DNA from 4 places in the Lysinibacillus telephonicus genome. Region 3 is predicted to be linked to each of the others. Evidence: predicted binding sites of a transcription regulator. Region 3 holds the regulator's gene; each other region holds the start of a gene.
The links. Region 3 encodes Rex, which represses fermentation and respiration genes when NADH is low (regulators of the CRP and FNR family bind a similar motif). Its sites were predicted from a motif close to TTGTGAAATATTTCACAA; they were not measured.
Positions count from the first base shown of each region.

Region 1 (3,848 bases), 110 kb from region 3:
ATTTTTTATTACATCCCTTATCCACTGAGGAAATTGACGCAATTATTTTTGTTTCGAGTACAGGCATTTCAACTCCTAGTATTGATGCAAGAGTTATGAATAAACTGACCTTTTCGGATCGCATTAAACGAATACCTCTATGGGGTCTCGGATGTGCAGGCGGAGCTTCAGGTGTTAGCAGAGCTTTCGATTATTGCTTAGCTCATCCGAATGAAAAAGTACTTGTTGTTTGTATTGAACTTTGCAGCCTGACTTTTCAACAAAATGACTATTCAAAAAGCAATCTTGTTGGAGCCTCTCTTTTTTCTGACGGTGTAGCATGTATTTTAATATGTGGAGATAATGTTCATCTGGATAATAAAAGGCTTGTCCCACGTATAATAAGCACCGCTTCAAAATGGTTGCCAAACTCTGAAGATGTAATGGGTTGGGATATAAAAGACGATGGTTTTCATGTTATTTTTTCAAGAGACATTCCCTCCATTATTTCTAAGTGGTTAGGTCCGTTCATCGACGATTTTCTAAACGAACAACACATTTCAAAAGAACAACTCCATAATTTAATCGCTCACCCTGGTGGCAAGAAAGTCCTGAAAGCGTATGAAGATACATTAAACCTGACGGAACAACATACAGCCCTATCTCGTAAAGTTTTGAAACAGCATGGCAATATGTCTTCACCTACTGTGCTTTATGTACTTGAACAATTTATGTTGAAAGAAAATCCACTAGATGCATATGGATTATTGGTCGCACTTGGGCCTGGATTCAGTGGAGAAGCTGTATTACTTCAATGGAGGGATTAAAATGTACTTTTTTATATTTGTTATACTTGTGATATTGCAAAGAATTATAGAAGTAATTATTGCGAAACGTAATGAAAAGAAAATGCTGTTAAAAGGAGCATATGAAGTTGGAGCATCTCACTATCCATATATGATTGCGATGCATATAAGTTTTTTCCTTTGTTTAATTGCTGAGGTAGTTTTATTTAATCGAGGAATCTCCCCTCTTTTTTTATGGCTCTTTATACTATTTTTAATTGTTCAAGCATTGCGAATATGGTGTTTAGTTTCTTTAGGCTCTTTTTGGAATACGAAAATTATCATTCTTCCAGGAAGCCATGTTGTTAAAAAGGGGCCGTATCTTTTTATAAGACATCCTAATTATACAATTGTGAGTATTGAAATTTTACTAATTCCATTAATGTTTCAAGCTTATATAACTGCTTTTTGCTTTACTATACTCAATATACTTATGCTGTCTGTTAGGATTCCACTCGAAGAAAAAGCACTGATGGAAGCAACAAATTATACAAAGGAGTTTAAAAAGAAATTGTCGACGCCACTTCATAATAATCATAATCAATAAACTTGATTTAATTTGATATAAGCACTAAGGTATATCCTTCATCAGCAAGGGCGACACATTGCGTGTCTACTCGACAATTACTTTTGAACACCAACTCCTCGGATTTAATGCTGCAGTAAACGAAAGTTATTTTTAAATGTTCGTACTTTATTATTAAGTTAAAAATAAAAAATAATATTTATTAGAAATTTCAAAAGATAAGTCGTATAATTCAAACTATACAGCACATAATGTTCAATAATTTGCAACATTTTTATACAAAACCACCATTTCTGAATTTTGCTAATTTATTTTTGTTGCATTTCCAACTAATCTTTTTATAAAAAGTCTATTTGTTTTAGAGATTATTTATATTATCATGAATTACGTACCAATTTTTTGTATAGATAATTCACATCTAGCAAAAAGATTAATTGGATTTAATTGGATTGAGTGGCTATATGTGAAATAATTATCAAACTTATCTAAATAATAAGCAGAAATGCAATGTAAAGGAGAATTGGATATGTCAGAAGAATTGATTCAAGCACAGTCAACTGGAAGCCAACAAAAACAAGATCTACTTGATCAATTATTAAAACCTGAAGTTCAAGAATCATTAAGTACTTTGGTAGAGCAATTGCCAAAATTGACTGAGGCTGTAACTCTTTTAACAAAGGCTTACGACTTGGCACAATTAGTAGCTACTGATGAAGTATTAAAAAGCGATACAGTAAACGCTGTTAAAGAAGTAGCAGAACCTGTTATTGGCTCAGTAAAAAATCTTGCTTCAGCTGCAATTGAAGCAAAAGAGCGTGCAGATGAGACAACAGAAGCTGTTGGTTTATTTGGTGTATTAAAATTATTAAAAGACCCAGAAGTTCAAAAAGTTTTGCGTTTCGCAAACGCATTTTTACAAATTCAAGCTGAACGAAAAGCTTAGTATAGATTCATTCAAAGAACTTAGTTAGGACGGAGGATTATCATGGCAAAAGAAATCGTCATCTTAGGTGGAGGTTACGGCGGTTTATTAACTGCTCTAAAATTTCGTGAATATTTAGGTAGAGAAGAAGCTAATGTTACAGTGGTGAATAAATACCCTACCCATCAACTTATTACAGAATTACACCGTCTTGCGGGTGGAACAATTTCAGAACCTGCAATTTCATTCCCTTTAACAAAGTTATTTAAAGGGAAAGATGTAAATGTTGTAGTAAATGAAGTTAAATCTTTCTCAGTAAATAATAAAGAAGTATTTCTTGCTGATGGATCGGTATTACAATATGACTACCTTGTAGTTGCCCTAGGAAGCCAAACTGGTTTCTTCGGTATCCCTGGTCTAGAAGAAAATAGTATGGTGTTAAAATCTGTAGATGATGCAAATCGCATCAATGCACATATTGAAAAGAAAATTGCTGAATTTGCAAAATCAAAAAACCCTGCTGATGGAACAATCGTTATCGGCGGTGGCGGTTTAACTGGTGTTGAACTCGTTGGTGAAATAGTTGACAACTTCCCTAAAGTTGCAAAAAAATATGGAGTTGACTTCCGCGATTTAAACATTAAATTAGTAGAAGCTGGTCCAAAAATTTTACCAGTACTTCCAGATGATTTAATTCAACGTGCTACTGAGTCCCTATCAAAACGTGGGGTTGAATTCTTAACTGGTCTTCCTGTAACTGGTGTTGAAGGAAATAGAATTTCTCTTAAAGATGGTACTGTTATTGAAGCAAACACATTCATCTGGACTGGTGGAGTCGCTGCTCTTCCTTTAGTTCAAGAATCAGGACTTGCTTGTGATCGCGGTAAAGCAACAATTAACGAATTCCTTCAATCAACTTCACATCCTGAAGTATTCGTTATTGGAGATGCTTCTGTTGCATTGCCAGCAGATGGCGGACGTCCATTATATGCACCTACAGCTCAAATCGCTTGGCAAATGGGAGAAACTGCTGGATATAATTTATTTGCTACACTTCGTGGTCATAAACTTGAAACATTTAGCCCAGTCAACTCTGGTACACTTGCTAGCCTTGGCCGTAAAGATGGTGTTGCAACTGTTGGTGAAAACAACATTCCACTTAAAGGATTACCAGCATCACTTATGAAAGAAGCAAGCCACGTTCGTTACTTATCACATATTAAAGCATTATTTGGATTAGCATATTAAGATAAAAAGAAGATTTCGGTAATAGCCGAAATCTTCTCAGACTGTAGACAAACTCGAAAATTCGAGTTTGCCTACAGTCTTTTTTCTTTTAAAATAAAATTAATAACCCTTTTTGAATAAGTTAGTTGATTTCCGTTTCGGCGGACGCTTTCCGCGGGCGTGGGCCAATCCTCCTCGTCGCTACGCTCCTGCGGGGTATCGGCCGTCACGCTTTTCCCGCAGGAGTCGCCGCCTACACTACAATCAACTACTTCTAAATATACGTTGAGGTGAATGGAAATGATGTCGAAAAATCAAATAAATGAACGCGATCAAATTGAGATGATTA
Region 1 is NZ_CP155468.1:4,207,609-4,211,456, forward strand. Features, by position in the region: gene MKY04_RS20265 (type III polyketide synthase) at 1-806, shown strand, start outside; gene MKY04_RS20270 (isoprenylcysteine carboxyl methyltransferase family protein) at 808-1,371, shown strand; gene MKY04_RS20275 (DUF1641 domain-containing protein) at 1,877-2,293, shown strand; gene MKY04_RS20280 (NAD(P)/FAD-dependent oxidoreductase) at 2,336-3,520, shown strand; gene MKY04_RS20285 (IS1182 family transposase) at 3,800-3,848, shown strand, end outside.
Region 1: MKY04_RS20275 (DUF1641 domain-containing protein) is a predicted target of Rex. The motif match lies at 1,812-1,829, and genes of this name have one in related genera.

Region 2 (3,848 bases), 1.2 Mb from region 3:
TTATAGGTAATGGACAAATTGAAGTACAGCCAAATTTTGCGGAGGTTCAAATAGAGGTAAGTACAGAAGCGGATGAAGTGACAGAAGCTCAAAGAGAAAATGCAGTGAAGATGAATCAAGTTATACAATCACTTTTAGCATTGAATATACCGCGTGAAGATATTCAGACTGCATTTTATAATGTATTCCCAAGTTACGATTATATAGAGGGACGGCAAGTTTTTAGAGGCTATGAAGTGACAAACAGTCTTACAGTAAAGATTCGAAATATTAATGAAGTAGGATTGGTTATTGATACCGCATTGAGAAGTGGAGCGAACCGCATTTCCCAACTTGAATTTAAATTAGACAATGAAGAAATTTATCAAAATCAAGCACTTCAGCTAGCTTTTCAGAATGCCAACAGCAAGGTGCAGGCGATTGCAGTATCCTTACAGCTGCCCTATATGCCGCAGCCAATTGAGATTGTGGAAGAAAGTGCAGGAAGACCCATATTATATAGAACCGTAGCAATGACTGAACAAGCAGTTAGAACACCAATTGAACCAGGTATAATTACGATTGACGCAGCGATTAGAGTGAAGTATCAATATTAAATAAATTTTAGGAGAACCATAAGTAAAGTTCTCCTTTTTCTTATTCATCTATAAAAGGAGAATGAACAATTGGCAAAATATGAACAGAAGACAAAAGAAACGGATAACAGTGTAATAGAATTTATTGAAGCAGTAGAAAGTCCGAAAAAACGAGATGACGCTTATAAGTTGTTAAAAATATTTGAAGATGCTTCAGGCTTTCAACCAAAAATGTGGGGGCCGAGTATTATTGGATATGGCTCATATCATTATAAATACGAAACAGGGCATGAAGGTGATGCACCATTAGTAGGATTTTCACCTAGAAAAGCAAAAATAAGTTTATATTTTGCTACAGGTGATCCTGAACGCGATAAAATACTTGAACGATTTGGCAAGCATACAAAAGGAAAGGCTTGCGTCTATATCAACAAGCTAGCAGATATCGATGAGGAAGTATTAAAAGAATTAATTCAACAATCCATAAAGTTTTTACAAAATTTATATCCCTCCCAATAATTTGAAACTTTTTCTATTGTAGATTCGTAAAAAGAAGAAAATAATTTTTTGGAGGTTTTACTATGTCTTTTTTTAATAAGATGTTGGCAAGTATTGGTGTCGGAGCAGCAAGAGTTGATACAAAATTAGAAAAATCTTCGTTTGTAGCTGGTGAAACAATTCGTGGAGAGGTTGAAATTTACGGAGGGAACATAGAACAACAAATTGATGCCATTTACCTAACGTTATATACAACATATATAAAAGAAGTAGATGACAATAAATATACTGCAAAGGCGCCTGTTCAACAATTTAGAGTAAGTGATCCTTTCGTAATTCAGGCGAATGAAACAAAAATTGTACCTTTTACGTTTAATTTACCATTTGATGTTCCAATTACTGTAGGGAAAACGGAAGTATGGGTTGCAACAGAGCTGGACATTCGAAGTGGGGTAGACGCTCAGGATCGTGACTATATTGAAATCCGCCCATCACAGCTTGCTTCTCGAATCCTTGAAGAGGTTCAACAAATTGGATTTAGACTACGTAAAGCAGAGTGCGAGCAAGCGTCATATAAATATAGAAGCCGTTACCCATTCCTTCAAGAATTTGAATTTGTTCCTGTAGGTGGAATGTTTAGAGGGAAACTAGATGAATTAGAAATTGTATTTCTTTCACAAACGGAAAGTTCTGCAGAAATTTTAATGCAAGTAGACCGTAAAGCTAGAGGATTTGGGGGCTTTTTAGCTGAAGCATTGGATGCAGACGAAACACATGTGAGAATGACGATTACACAACAGGATCTACATAATTTAGGTGATATATTAAAACAAACAATAGCAAAGTATGCTTAACAATAGAGATAACTAAAAAAGGTAATCCAGAATCCCAAACTTCTGGATTACCCTTTTTTATAGTATTAATAGACTTCTCGAGCAAGTTCCTGAAGCTTTTTTTTATTAATAATTTCGTAGCCTTTGCCACTCTTTTTTATTATTTTTGACTGGCAAAATTGGGAAAAGGTATAGAGTAAATGACGATAGGAAACCCCTAAATATTCGCTTATTTCAGTATGTTTTTCCTTATAAAAGTTTTCATCGGAGGACATTAAAATAAACGCCGCTAATCGGTTTTCAAGTGGGTATGCTTGAGTTTGACTAAATCTAGTTGTTGTTCTTGCCATTTTATTTCCTAAAAATAAACAAAGTTCACGCAAAAATACTGAATCGGCTAATAATTTTTGTTTACATTCATGATAAGGCAATGAAAAACAAATGGTTTTTGTCACCGTTTGAATGCCCCTTGTATATTTTTGAGCATTTAATAATTCAATTTCGCCCATGAAACTAGGTGAAGTTATGAAATTAATCAACGATATTTTTCCATTTTGATGAGATACATATAGCTTTGCTTTTCCTTCTACCATGTAATAAAGACATTCTGGTAGAGAACCCTCATGAAAAATAAATTCACCTTTTTCAAATTCATACACTTGGATGTATGGAGTTATATCAAAGGAGAAGAAATTTTGAAAGGAATATTTTTTAATATAATCTTCTTTTTTTTTACCCATTAATAACTGCAAAATAAGTCCTCCAATCAAAAGATTCAAATTTTTACATGGGTGAAGTTTCGCATGTTAATGTATCCATATTATAAAAAGATTTTAGTTTCCGAAAGAAAAATATGAGATATCTCACATTATTTTAAATGACTTGATGCTATCATTCAATATAGATTGGAGGTTTAAGTACACGATGAACAATCAACGATGGCTGTCTCAAAATTTCTTTATATTTTTCTTTACTTGGGGAGTATATCTTCAATATTGGTCAGGCTGGCTAACAGAAGCTAAAGGATTATCTGTACAGGAAGTTAGCTTTATTATGGGATTTGGGTTAGTATCGAGAGCATTATCTACAATGTTCATATTCCCATTTGCATCTAAATACTTAAGTAATAAAAAGTTATCCCAGTTTTTAGTGACTAGTTCGTTGCTTGCTGCTTTTTTTTACATCCCGTTTAATTCTTTTACAGCTTTATTTATTATCACTATGATTTTCAGTCTATTTTATCCTTCGCTTTTACCAGCGATTGAAAGCAGTGCTTCTACACTTGTACAACAAACACGCATTCATTACGGGAAAAGCCGATCTTACGGTTCTATTAGTTTTGTAATTTCTGTATTTATCCTTAGTATAATTATTGGATATGTTGGGGAAAAGGCGATTTTATGGTGCATGATTGTGTATTTAGCTATTATGTTAATTCTTCAATTTATGCCTGCACCTGATGTATTATCTGTAAAACCAACAGCAGTAGATCGCAGTCAATCCTTCTCAATGAGAAGTTTATGGAAAATAAAAGGATTCCCGGTTGTTATGGTTATTGTAATTTTATTACAAGGTGCTCATGCATCCTATTACAATTACAGCTACATATACTTACAGCAATATTTAGAAGTGAATACCTTTTATATTGGAATTATTTTGAACGTTGCAGTATTATTTGAAATTCTCTTCTTTTTAAAAGTCGATTATCTTTTTTCAAAGTGGAAGACTTCTACTTTGTTGCTCATAGCAGCAGTTGGTTCTACTTTAAGATGGATAATGATATTTGCAATTCCTAATGTTTGGGTATTTATTTTATCGCAAAGTTTGCATTCTCTAGGTTTTGCAATGGCTCATTATGCATTTGTCCAATACATTACAAATAATTTACCAAAGCAACAGCTTTCCAACGCACAAGGGTTATATTCTGCATTGGCTATGAGTT
Region 2 is NZ_CP155468.1:2,858,223-2,862,070, reverse strand. Features, by position in the region: gene MKY04_RS13850 (SIMPL domain-containing protein) at 1-596, shown strand, start outside; gene MKY04_RS13845 (DUF1801 domain-containing protein) at 666-1,094, shown strand; gene MKY04_RS13840 (sporulation protein) at 1,157-1,927, shown strand; gene yeiL (transcriptional regulator YeiL) at 1,993-2,658, opposite strand; gene MKY04_RS13830 (MFS transporter) at 2,831-3,848, shown strand, end outside.
Region 2: yeiL (transcriptional regulator YeiL) is a predicted target of Rex. The motif match lies at 2,758-2,775, and genes of this name have one in related genera.

Region 3 (3,848 bases):
CATTTAGATTTTACCCATATCATTCTTTATACAATTAGCGGTTTTATTTTTGCATTTCTCTATTATAAAACGAAGCGATTACTTACATCTATTATTGCCCATATGATGTTAAATGGTTTTGTTACATTAGTTCAAATGAATGCTGATAAGCTTCAACAAATTATGGATCAAGTGCCTAAATAAATATCATCAACCACTTCTAGCGTATTTCACTTGAAGTATTGCGCTTTGGGAACAGCTTTCCGTTGTTTTCTAATGTGAAAGACTTTTAAAAGTTTAATAATTAAAAATGAAAAAGCCTATTTTCGAACTTCTTGTCCGAAAATAGGCTTAATTTTTATTGTTGCTTTGTCATCTCTTCAATTTGGCGCCGCTGTTCTGCCAGCAATGCTTCTACTTGCTGGTTTTGAGCTTCTTCTTTCTCTTCCTGCTGACGTATTGCTTCCGCGATTTTATATTTTTTATAACCAATTCGTGCGATTACAATACTAATTTCATATAAAATAAATAGCGGAATTGCTATCAGTAAATTTGATATAAGATCTGGTGGTGCAAGTAGTACCGCTAAAACAAATAATACAAAATATGAGTACTTACGGAACTTCACCATCAGCTTTGGATTTAAAATGCCGAGCCGCGCTAAGAACAGCGTCACTACCGGTAATTGAAATATTAAACCAAAAGGAACGACAAGTTTAAATAAAAAGGAGAAATATTCATTTATACCAATTGTTTGTTGAATTTCAAGCTCATTTGATAAATTCATCATGAAATTCATAATATTTGGAAATAGAATGAAATAGCCGAATGCAAGGCCACCAATAAACAATAAAAAGGCATATGGAATATATTTTAAAGTGGCTTTACGTTCTGTTTCATGTAAACCAGGCGTAATAAAAGCCCATAGCTGATACAGGATAATTGGCGATGTGACAATTAATGCTACAATAAAGGTTACCTCTAAATAAACTGTAAGTGGATCGCCTACATTGAATGCGTTTAATGTTAAATGCTGCTCTTTTTCTCCCGTATGTTGAATAAATTTTATTATCGGTTCTGCTACGTAAAAGCTTCCCACTAATGCAAGAACAAAGAAAATCGCACAAATAAATAAACGTTTTCTTAACTCTTCTATATGTTCAATAACAGTGAGTTCTTTTGGATTCATAATAAGTTGACATCCTTAACTTACTTGTTTTCTTTATCTTTATCTATATCTTTATGCTCAATGACTGTTTTTTTAGTGTCCTCATCATCGATTAATCCGCTTGTACCTTTTTTAAATTCGCGAAGTGTTGAACCTAAAGCCTTTCCAAGCTCTGGAAGTTTTTTCGGCCCGAAAATTAATAAAGCTACAACACCAATAATAACTAGGCTTACTGGTCCAATTGCATTTAAATGCACAACCATGATAGCCACCTCCTCTAATATTATGTACATTTTATCGTATATTGTCGCAATTTGCTAATTATATATTGTGAATACTTTTCGTCATTCACTATTGCGAATTAAATAGATTAATGCCTCTAATTCGACCGATAAATCGATATTCATAATCTTCATCGAATCTGGTACATTAAGTCGAACCGGTGTAAAGTTTAAAATTCCCTTTGCATCGATTGCAGCTAGACGATCGGCCATTACTTGAGCTGAGCGAGACGAAACTGTTAATATTGCGAGTTCCGCATGATATTCATGATACATTTCTTCTAATCGATCCGGATGGTAAACAGGAATACCATTTACTACTTCCCCGTCATGAGGCGCTTTCGAATCGAAAGCTACAACAATTCTTGTATTATGGTTCTTTTGGAAATTATATTTTAAAAATGCATTCCCCAAATTCCCTACACCTATTAACGCAACATTTGCTCCTTCATCTTGATCCAGCGTTTGTCTGAAAAACTCAAGCAAATAAAGAACATCGTATCCATATCCTTTTTTACCAAGCGCTCCGAAATAGGAGAAATCTCTTCGAATCGTTGCAGAATCTATTTTCATTGCTTCACTTAGTTCTTGTGAAGATACTCTTCTTTTTCCTTCATTTGCAAAGTTTTGCAAAAAACGATAATAAAGAGGAAGTCTTTTTGTCGTTGCTTGTGGAATTTTTATTTCTTGTTTCACACAATCCCTCCCTATATGCAATTGGAAATCGTTTTCATCTTACTAAACATGTACAAATAAGTAAAGCATCCGATTGCGTACATTTTCCCCTTCCAGTACACTAATGATAGTGAACTGAGGTGTAAAAATGATTGTATTACAAGTAAATCAATTATATAAATCGTTTGTGACAAATGAAATATTAAGTGGGGTAAAGTTAGAAGTTCAACATCGAGACCGTGTTGCGTTAGTTGGGCGCAACGGAGCAGGAAAATCAACATTGCTGAAAATTATTGCTGGTCAGATGTCATATGATTCTGGTGATATTATTATCCCAAAAGATGTGAAGATTGGATATTTGGAACAACATTCTGGTTTAGAATCGACTTTATCTATTTGGGATGAAATGATGACCATTTTCAAACCGCTGCGCGATAAAGAAAAGAGCTTACGTGCACTAGAACTTCAAATGTCGGATCCAGCAGTCTATGGAAATCAGGATTTATACAGCAGGGTAATGGCGGAATATGACCAATTACAGCACGATTTTAAGGATGCTGGTGGCTATCAATATGAAGCTGATACTCGTTCCGTTCTCCATGGAATGCAGTTTTTTCAAGAAGACTATGATAAACTAATTGCTTCCTTATCAGGAGGTCAACGTACTCGTTTAGCTCTTGCAAAACTTTTATTAAGTAAGCCTGACCTGCTTATTTTAGATGAACCAACCAACCATTTAGATATTGAAACATTGAGTTGGCTTGAAAATTATTTAAAGGCATATGATGGAGCAATCTTAATCGTTTCTCATGACCGTTATTTTTTAGATCAAGTTGTTTCGATTGTTTATGAAGTATCTAGAACCCATGTCACAAAATATATGGGGAACTATAGCGCTTATTTAGAAGAGAAGGCAAGAAATTATGAAAGAGATTTAAAATTATATGAACGTCAACAAGATGAAAAAGCCAAGTTAGAGGCATTTATACAAAAAAACATTGCCCGCGCATCCACTACAAAAATGGCTCAAAGCCGCCGTAAAGTACTTGAACGTACTGAATGGATGGATGCACCTGATGGGAATGAACGCTCTGCTAATTTTGGATTTACAATCGAGCGCCAAAGCGGCAATGATGTACTATCAATTGATGATTTAACAATTGGCTATAATGGAAAAACAATTTCACAGAACATCTCAATGCGCATCTTCCGTGAAGATCGCATAGCATTAGTAGGGCCTAATGGGGTTGGGAAATCTACTCTACTAAAAACAATTGTTAAAGACCTACCAATCCTCTCTGGAGATATTCGTTATGGAGCAAACGTACAAATTGGTTACTATGACCAAGAACAAGCTAAACTAACGGGAAATAAATCAGTTCTTCAAGAACTTTGGGATGAATGGCCGCTAATGAATGAAAAAGATATTCGTACAATTCTAGGCCGATTTTTATTTAGCGGTGATGATGTTTCAAAGTCTGTTAATTCTTTATCTGGTGGTGAAAAGGCACGTTTAGCATTAGCAAAATTAATGATGCAAAAAGCGAATTTACTTGTGCTCGATGAACCGACAAACCATCTCGATTTAGATAGTAAGGAAATATTAGAAAATGCGTTAATAGACTATCCTGGTACATTGCTATTTGTTTCCCACGACCGCTATTTTATCAATCGAATTGCAACAAAAGTAGTTGAGTTATCAGGAAAAGGCTCTTTTGAATACTTAGGCGACTATGATTATTATA
Region 3 is NZ_CP155468.1:4,099,901-4,103,748, forward strand. Features, by position in the region: gene MKY04_RS19725 (type II CAAX endopeptidase family protein) at 1-183, shown strand, start outside; gene tatC (twin-arginine translocase subunit TatC) at 338-1,168, opposite strand; gene MKY04_RS19735 (twin-arginine translocase TatA/TatE family subunit) at 1,189-1,410, opposite strand; gene MKY04_RS19740 (redox-sensing transcriptional repressor Rex) at 1,492-2,124, opposite strand; gene MKY04_RS19745 (ABC-F family ATP-binding cassette domain-containing protein) at 2,252-3,848, shown strand, end outside.

Region 4 (3,848 bases), 1.4 Mb from region 3:
CAGCGAAAAAGAGACTAGTTGTATTTTAAAAGGTTTTATTTATAGGAAATTATAGAAATGAGTGAAACGTTTTATTAAATATTTACGTATAAACTTGTAATAATGAATTAGGAGATGTTGTTTTTGGAAATAATTGCTTGGATACTAATTATAGCTAGTTTTGTAATTGCGTTTATTGGTCTGGTTTATCCAATAATCCCATCTGTATTGTTTATTTTGCTCGGGTTCATCATGTATGGTCTATTTTACTCATTTGCAGACTTAGGATGGTTGTTCTGGGTAATTGAAATTTTATTTGTCGTACTTTTGTTTGCTGCAGATTCGGTTTCAAATTTAATAGGTGTTAAAAAGTTCGGCGGAACTAAGGCGGGCATGTGGGGAAGTACAATTGGGTTAATTGTTGGACCCTTTATTATTCCGGTTGTAGGTATTTTAGTAGGTCCATTTTTAGGGGCGGTTATTGGAGAACTACTAGTAACGAAAACAGGTTTTCGCCAAGCTGTTCAATCTGGGCTTGGTTCTCTTGTAGGTTTTTTAACTTCAGTAGTAACAAAAGGGATTATACAAGTTATTATGATAATTATTTTTATAATAGCTATTTAAATTGTAATGAAAAAATGTTTAATTATCATACTAAATGTGTAAAGTATAATCGTGGGATATGTACCATTCTATTAATTGAAAGTAATTTGCAGCTAGTTTTTCCGTCTAAAGGCTGAATTGTAATTGTTTTGGATTAATTGATTGAATGGTTTACTTAATTTTGATAACCTAGAAATGTAATCAAGATTACTTATTTTGAGGGAGGAAATTTCAATGGCTTTTGAATTACCAAAATTAACTTATGCATACGATGCATTAGAACCAAACATCGATGCAAAAACAATGGAGATTCATCATACTAAACATCACAATACTTATGTAACAAACTTAAACGCAGCTGTTGAAGGCACTGAATTTGCAGGTAAAGATTTACTAGAATTAATTTCAAACATTGACGCTCTACCAGCTGACAAACAAACAGCTGTACGTAACAATGGTGGTGGACATGCTAACCACTCTTTATTCTGGGAAATCCTAACTCCTGGTGGTGCTACAACTCCAACTGGCGAATTAGCTTCTGCAATTGATGCTAAATTCGGTAGCTTCGATGCTTTCAAAGATGAATTTGCAAAAGCTGCAGCTGGACGTTTCGGTTCTGGTTGGGCTTGGTTAGTAGTAGATGGTGGAGAACTTGCTATCACTTCAACTCCAAACCAAGATTCTCCTGTAATGGAAGGTAAAACACCAATCCTAGGCTTAGACGTTTGGGAACACGCATACTACTTAAACTATCAAAACCGTCGCCCTGACTACATCGCTGCATTCTGGAATGTAGTGAATTGGGACGTTGTAGAATCTAAATATCAAGCTGCTAAATAATTCAGCTGAGTAAACAAATGAATTATTTCTACGACAAAAGCGAAACAGCAGTCGTAAAATTAGTTAAAAAAGGCAAAATCCAATTTTGGATTTTGCCTTTTTGTTATCTTTCAAACTTTATATAAAAGAGGTGGTAATCAATTTACTCTTACATTTGATTCCTTATAATATTTGTTTAAAGTCATCAGCGCACTGCCAATTCTTTCATCCTGGGGAACTAGCATTCTATTGACTCCTTGCTCTTTCAATGCATTACCTGTTACTTTCCCTATTGGGAGTGCAATTACATTATTTTCAAATGCGCTTAGTAGTTCATATTTTAAATTGCGTTGTTTTGCATATTTGAATAAAAACTGAACTTGTTGAATACTTGTAAAACTTACTGCATCTAGTTTTTTGTTAATCACTTCATTCAATAGTTGTTCTAAAACATCTTTGTCGGGTGAGATATGTTGATATGGAATAATTTCTTGGTAATTTGCTTCTTGCACCTTGAGCCAATTGATTAATTCAACTGAAGGAGCTCCATATAATTGGACCGCAACGGATTGATTTTTCAAATTATGCCCGGCAAATGCTCGAATTAGTCCAGCAATACTCCCATCATCATCCCGTACTATAGGTGTTAATCCTCTACTTTTCAAGGAATTCATCGCTTTATAGCCTCGTACTGCTATGTTCATATTAGAAAGTGCTAATTGCAGATCCTGTTCATAGTCCATTTCGTTTGCAATCTCAAATAATTTTTCTATTCCAATACCAGTTGTAAAAATTATCCATTGAAAACTCCCGTTAATCATCTCCTTAATTTCAGTTCCGATAAAGCTAGAATCGAAGAAAACTGTACCTTGGGCAGGACGATGTACGGCAGTTCCCCCAAGCTGTCGGATGATATTTACTTGTTCCTCGATTTTTCTTGTTCCTAATAATGCAATGCATTTATTATCTAATCCACCCATTTGAGCTCCTCCTTAATAATTGTTACCTCTATTTTAACAGAAATGAAGATAAAAGATGTTTTATGTTAGAAAAAATAACATAAATAACATTAAAAATTGCGAAAAGTTTGAAAAAACGACTAAAGTGAAACCGTTTACTTTAAAAAGACGAAAAAAGATGCTTTACAAATACATCTTATGTGATATTATCTGACATATGGAGTTTTGAATTTTCAGTCAATTTAAATTAGAGGGGGATTACGATGAGTAAAAAGCGATTAGTTCTTGTAGGCAATGGAATGGCAGGAGTAAAAACGATAGAAGAAGTGCTAGAAATCTCAAAAGATTTGTTTGATATTACGATTATTGGAGAAGAGCCATATCCAAATTACAATCGAATTTTATTATCAAAAGTACTACAGGGTGATACTACGGTAGAAGATATAACGTTAAACGACTGGTCTTGGTACAAAGACAATAATATTCAATTATATACAAATGAAAAAGCGGTTCAAATTGATATAGAGAAGCGAGTAGTAGTTACAAATACTGGGACATTGATCTCATACGACAAACTAATTTTAGCAACAGGATCAAGGCCTTTCATTTTGCCAATCCCAGGGACTGACAAAGAAGGCGTTACAACATTTCGCGACATAAAGGATACAGATGAAATGCTTGCAGCTTCCAAACTTTATCATAAAGCAGCGGTAATTGGTGGTGGTTTGTTAGGATTGGAAGCTGCAAGAGGGTTATTGAATTTAGGAATGGATGTTACGGTTGTGCATTTAGGGAGCAGTTTAATGGATCGACAGCTAGATGAAACGGCAGCAGCTTTATTAAAAGCAGAATTAGAAAATCAAGGGATGAAATTTTTACTTCAAAAAAATACAACTGAAATACTTGGTGATGAACGAGTTAAACGGTTAAAATTCTCAGATGGCGATGAGTTGGATTGTGATTTAGTCGTTATGTCGGTCGGTATATTACCTAATATCGAGCTAGCAAAAAATACCGGTCTAGCTGCAAATCGAGGAATTATTGTAAATGATTTTTTACAAACGAGCGAACCTAATATTTATGCAGTTGGCGAGTGTGCGGAACATCAAGGAATTGCTTATGGTTTAGTTGCTCCCCTTTTTGAACAAGCAAAAGTGCTTGCTAAAGATATTTGTGGACTCGAAACCGAACCGTATAAAGGGTCTATAGTATCTACTCAATTAAAAGTGTCGGGTGTTGAAGTTTTCTCTGCAGGTGAATTTATAGAAGATGGGAACAAAAAAGCTCTACGTGTATTTGATGAACAAGATGGTATTTATAAGAAAATGGTATTCTACGAAAAGAAATTGGTTGGGGCTGTGTTGTTTGGTGATAGTAGAGAAGGAAATCGTCTGTTTTCAATGATTAAAAAACGAGCAGATATTTCGGATACAGTAAAGGTGAGCTTGCTTCAGCCAGTTAGTGGAGAAACGGGTGAAAGTATTGTTT
Region 4 is NZ_CP155468.1:2,714,254-2,718,101, reverse strand. Features, by position in the region: gene MKY04_RS13115 (DUF456 domain-containing protein) at 124-603, shown strand; gene MKY04_RS13110 (superoxide dismutase) at 817-1,422, shown strand; gene MKY04_RS13105 (uroporphyrinogen-III synthase) at 1,560-2,381, opposite strand; gene nirB (nitrite reductase large subunit NirB) at 2,624-3,848, shown strand, end outside.
Region 4: nirB (nitrite reductase large subunit NirB) is a predicted target of Rex. The motif match lies at 2,478-2,495, and genes of this name have one in related genera.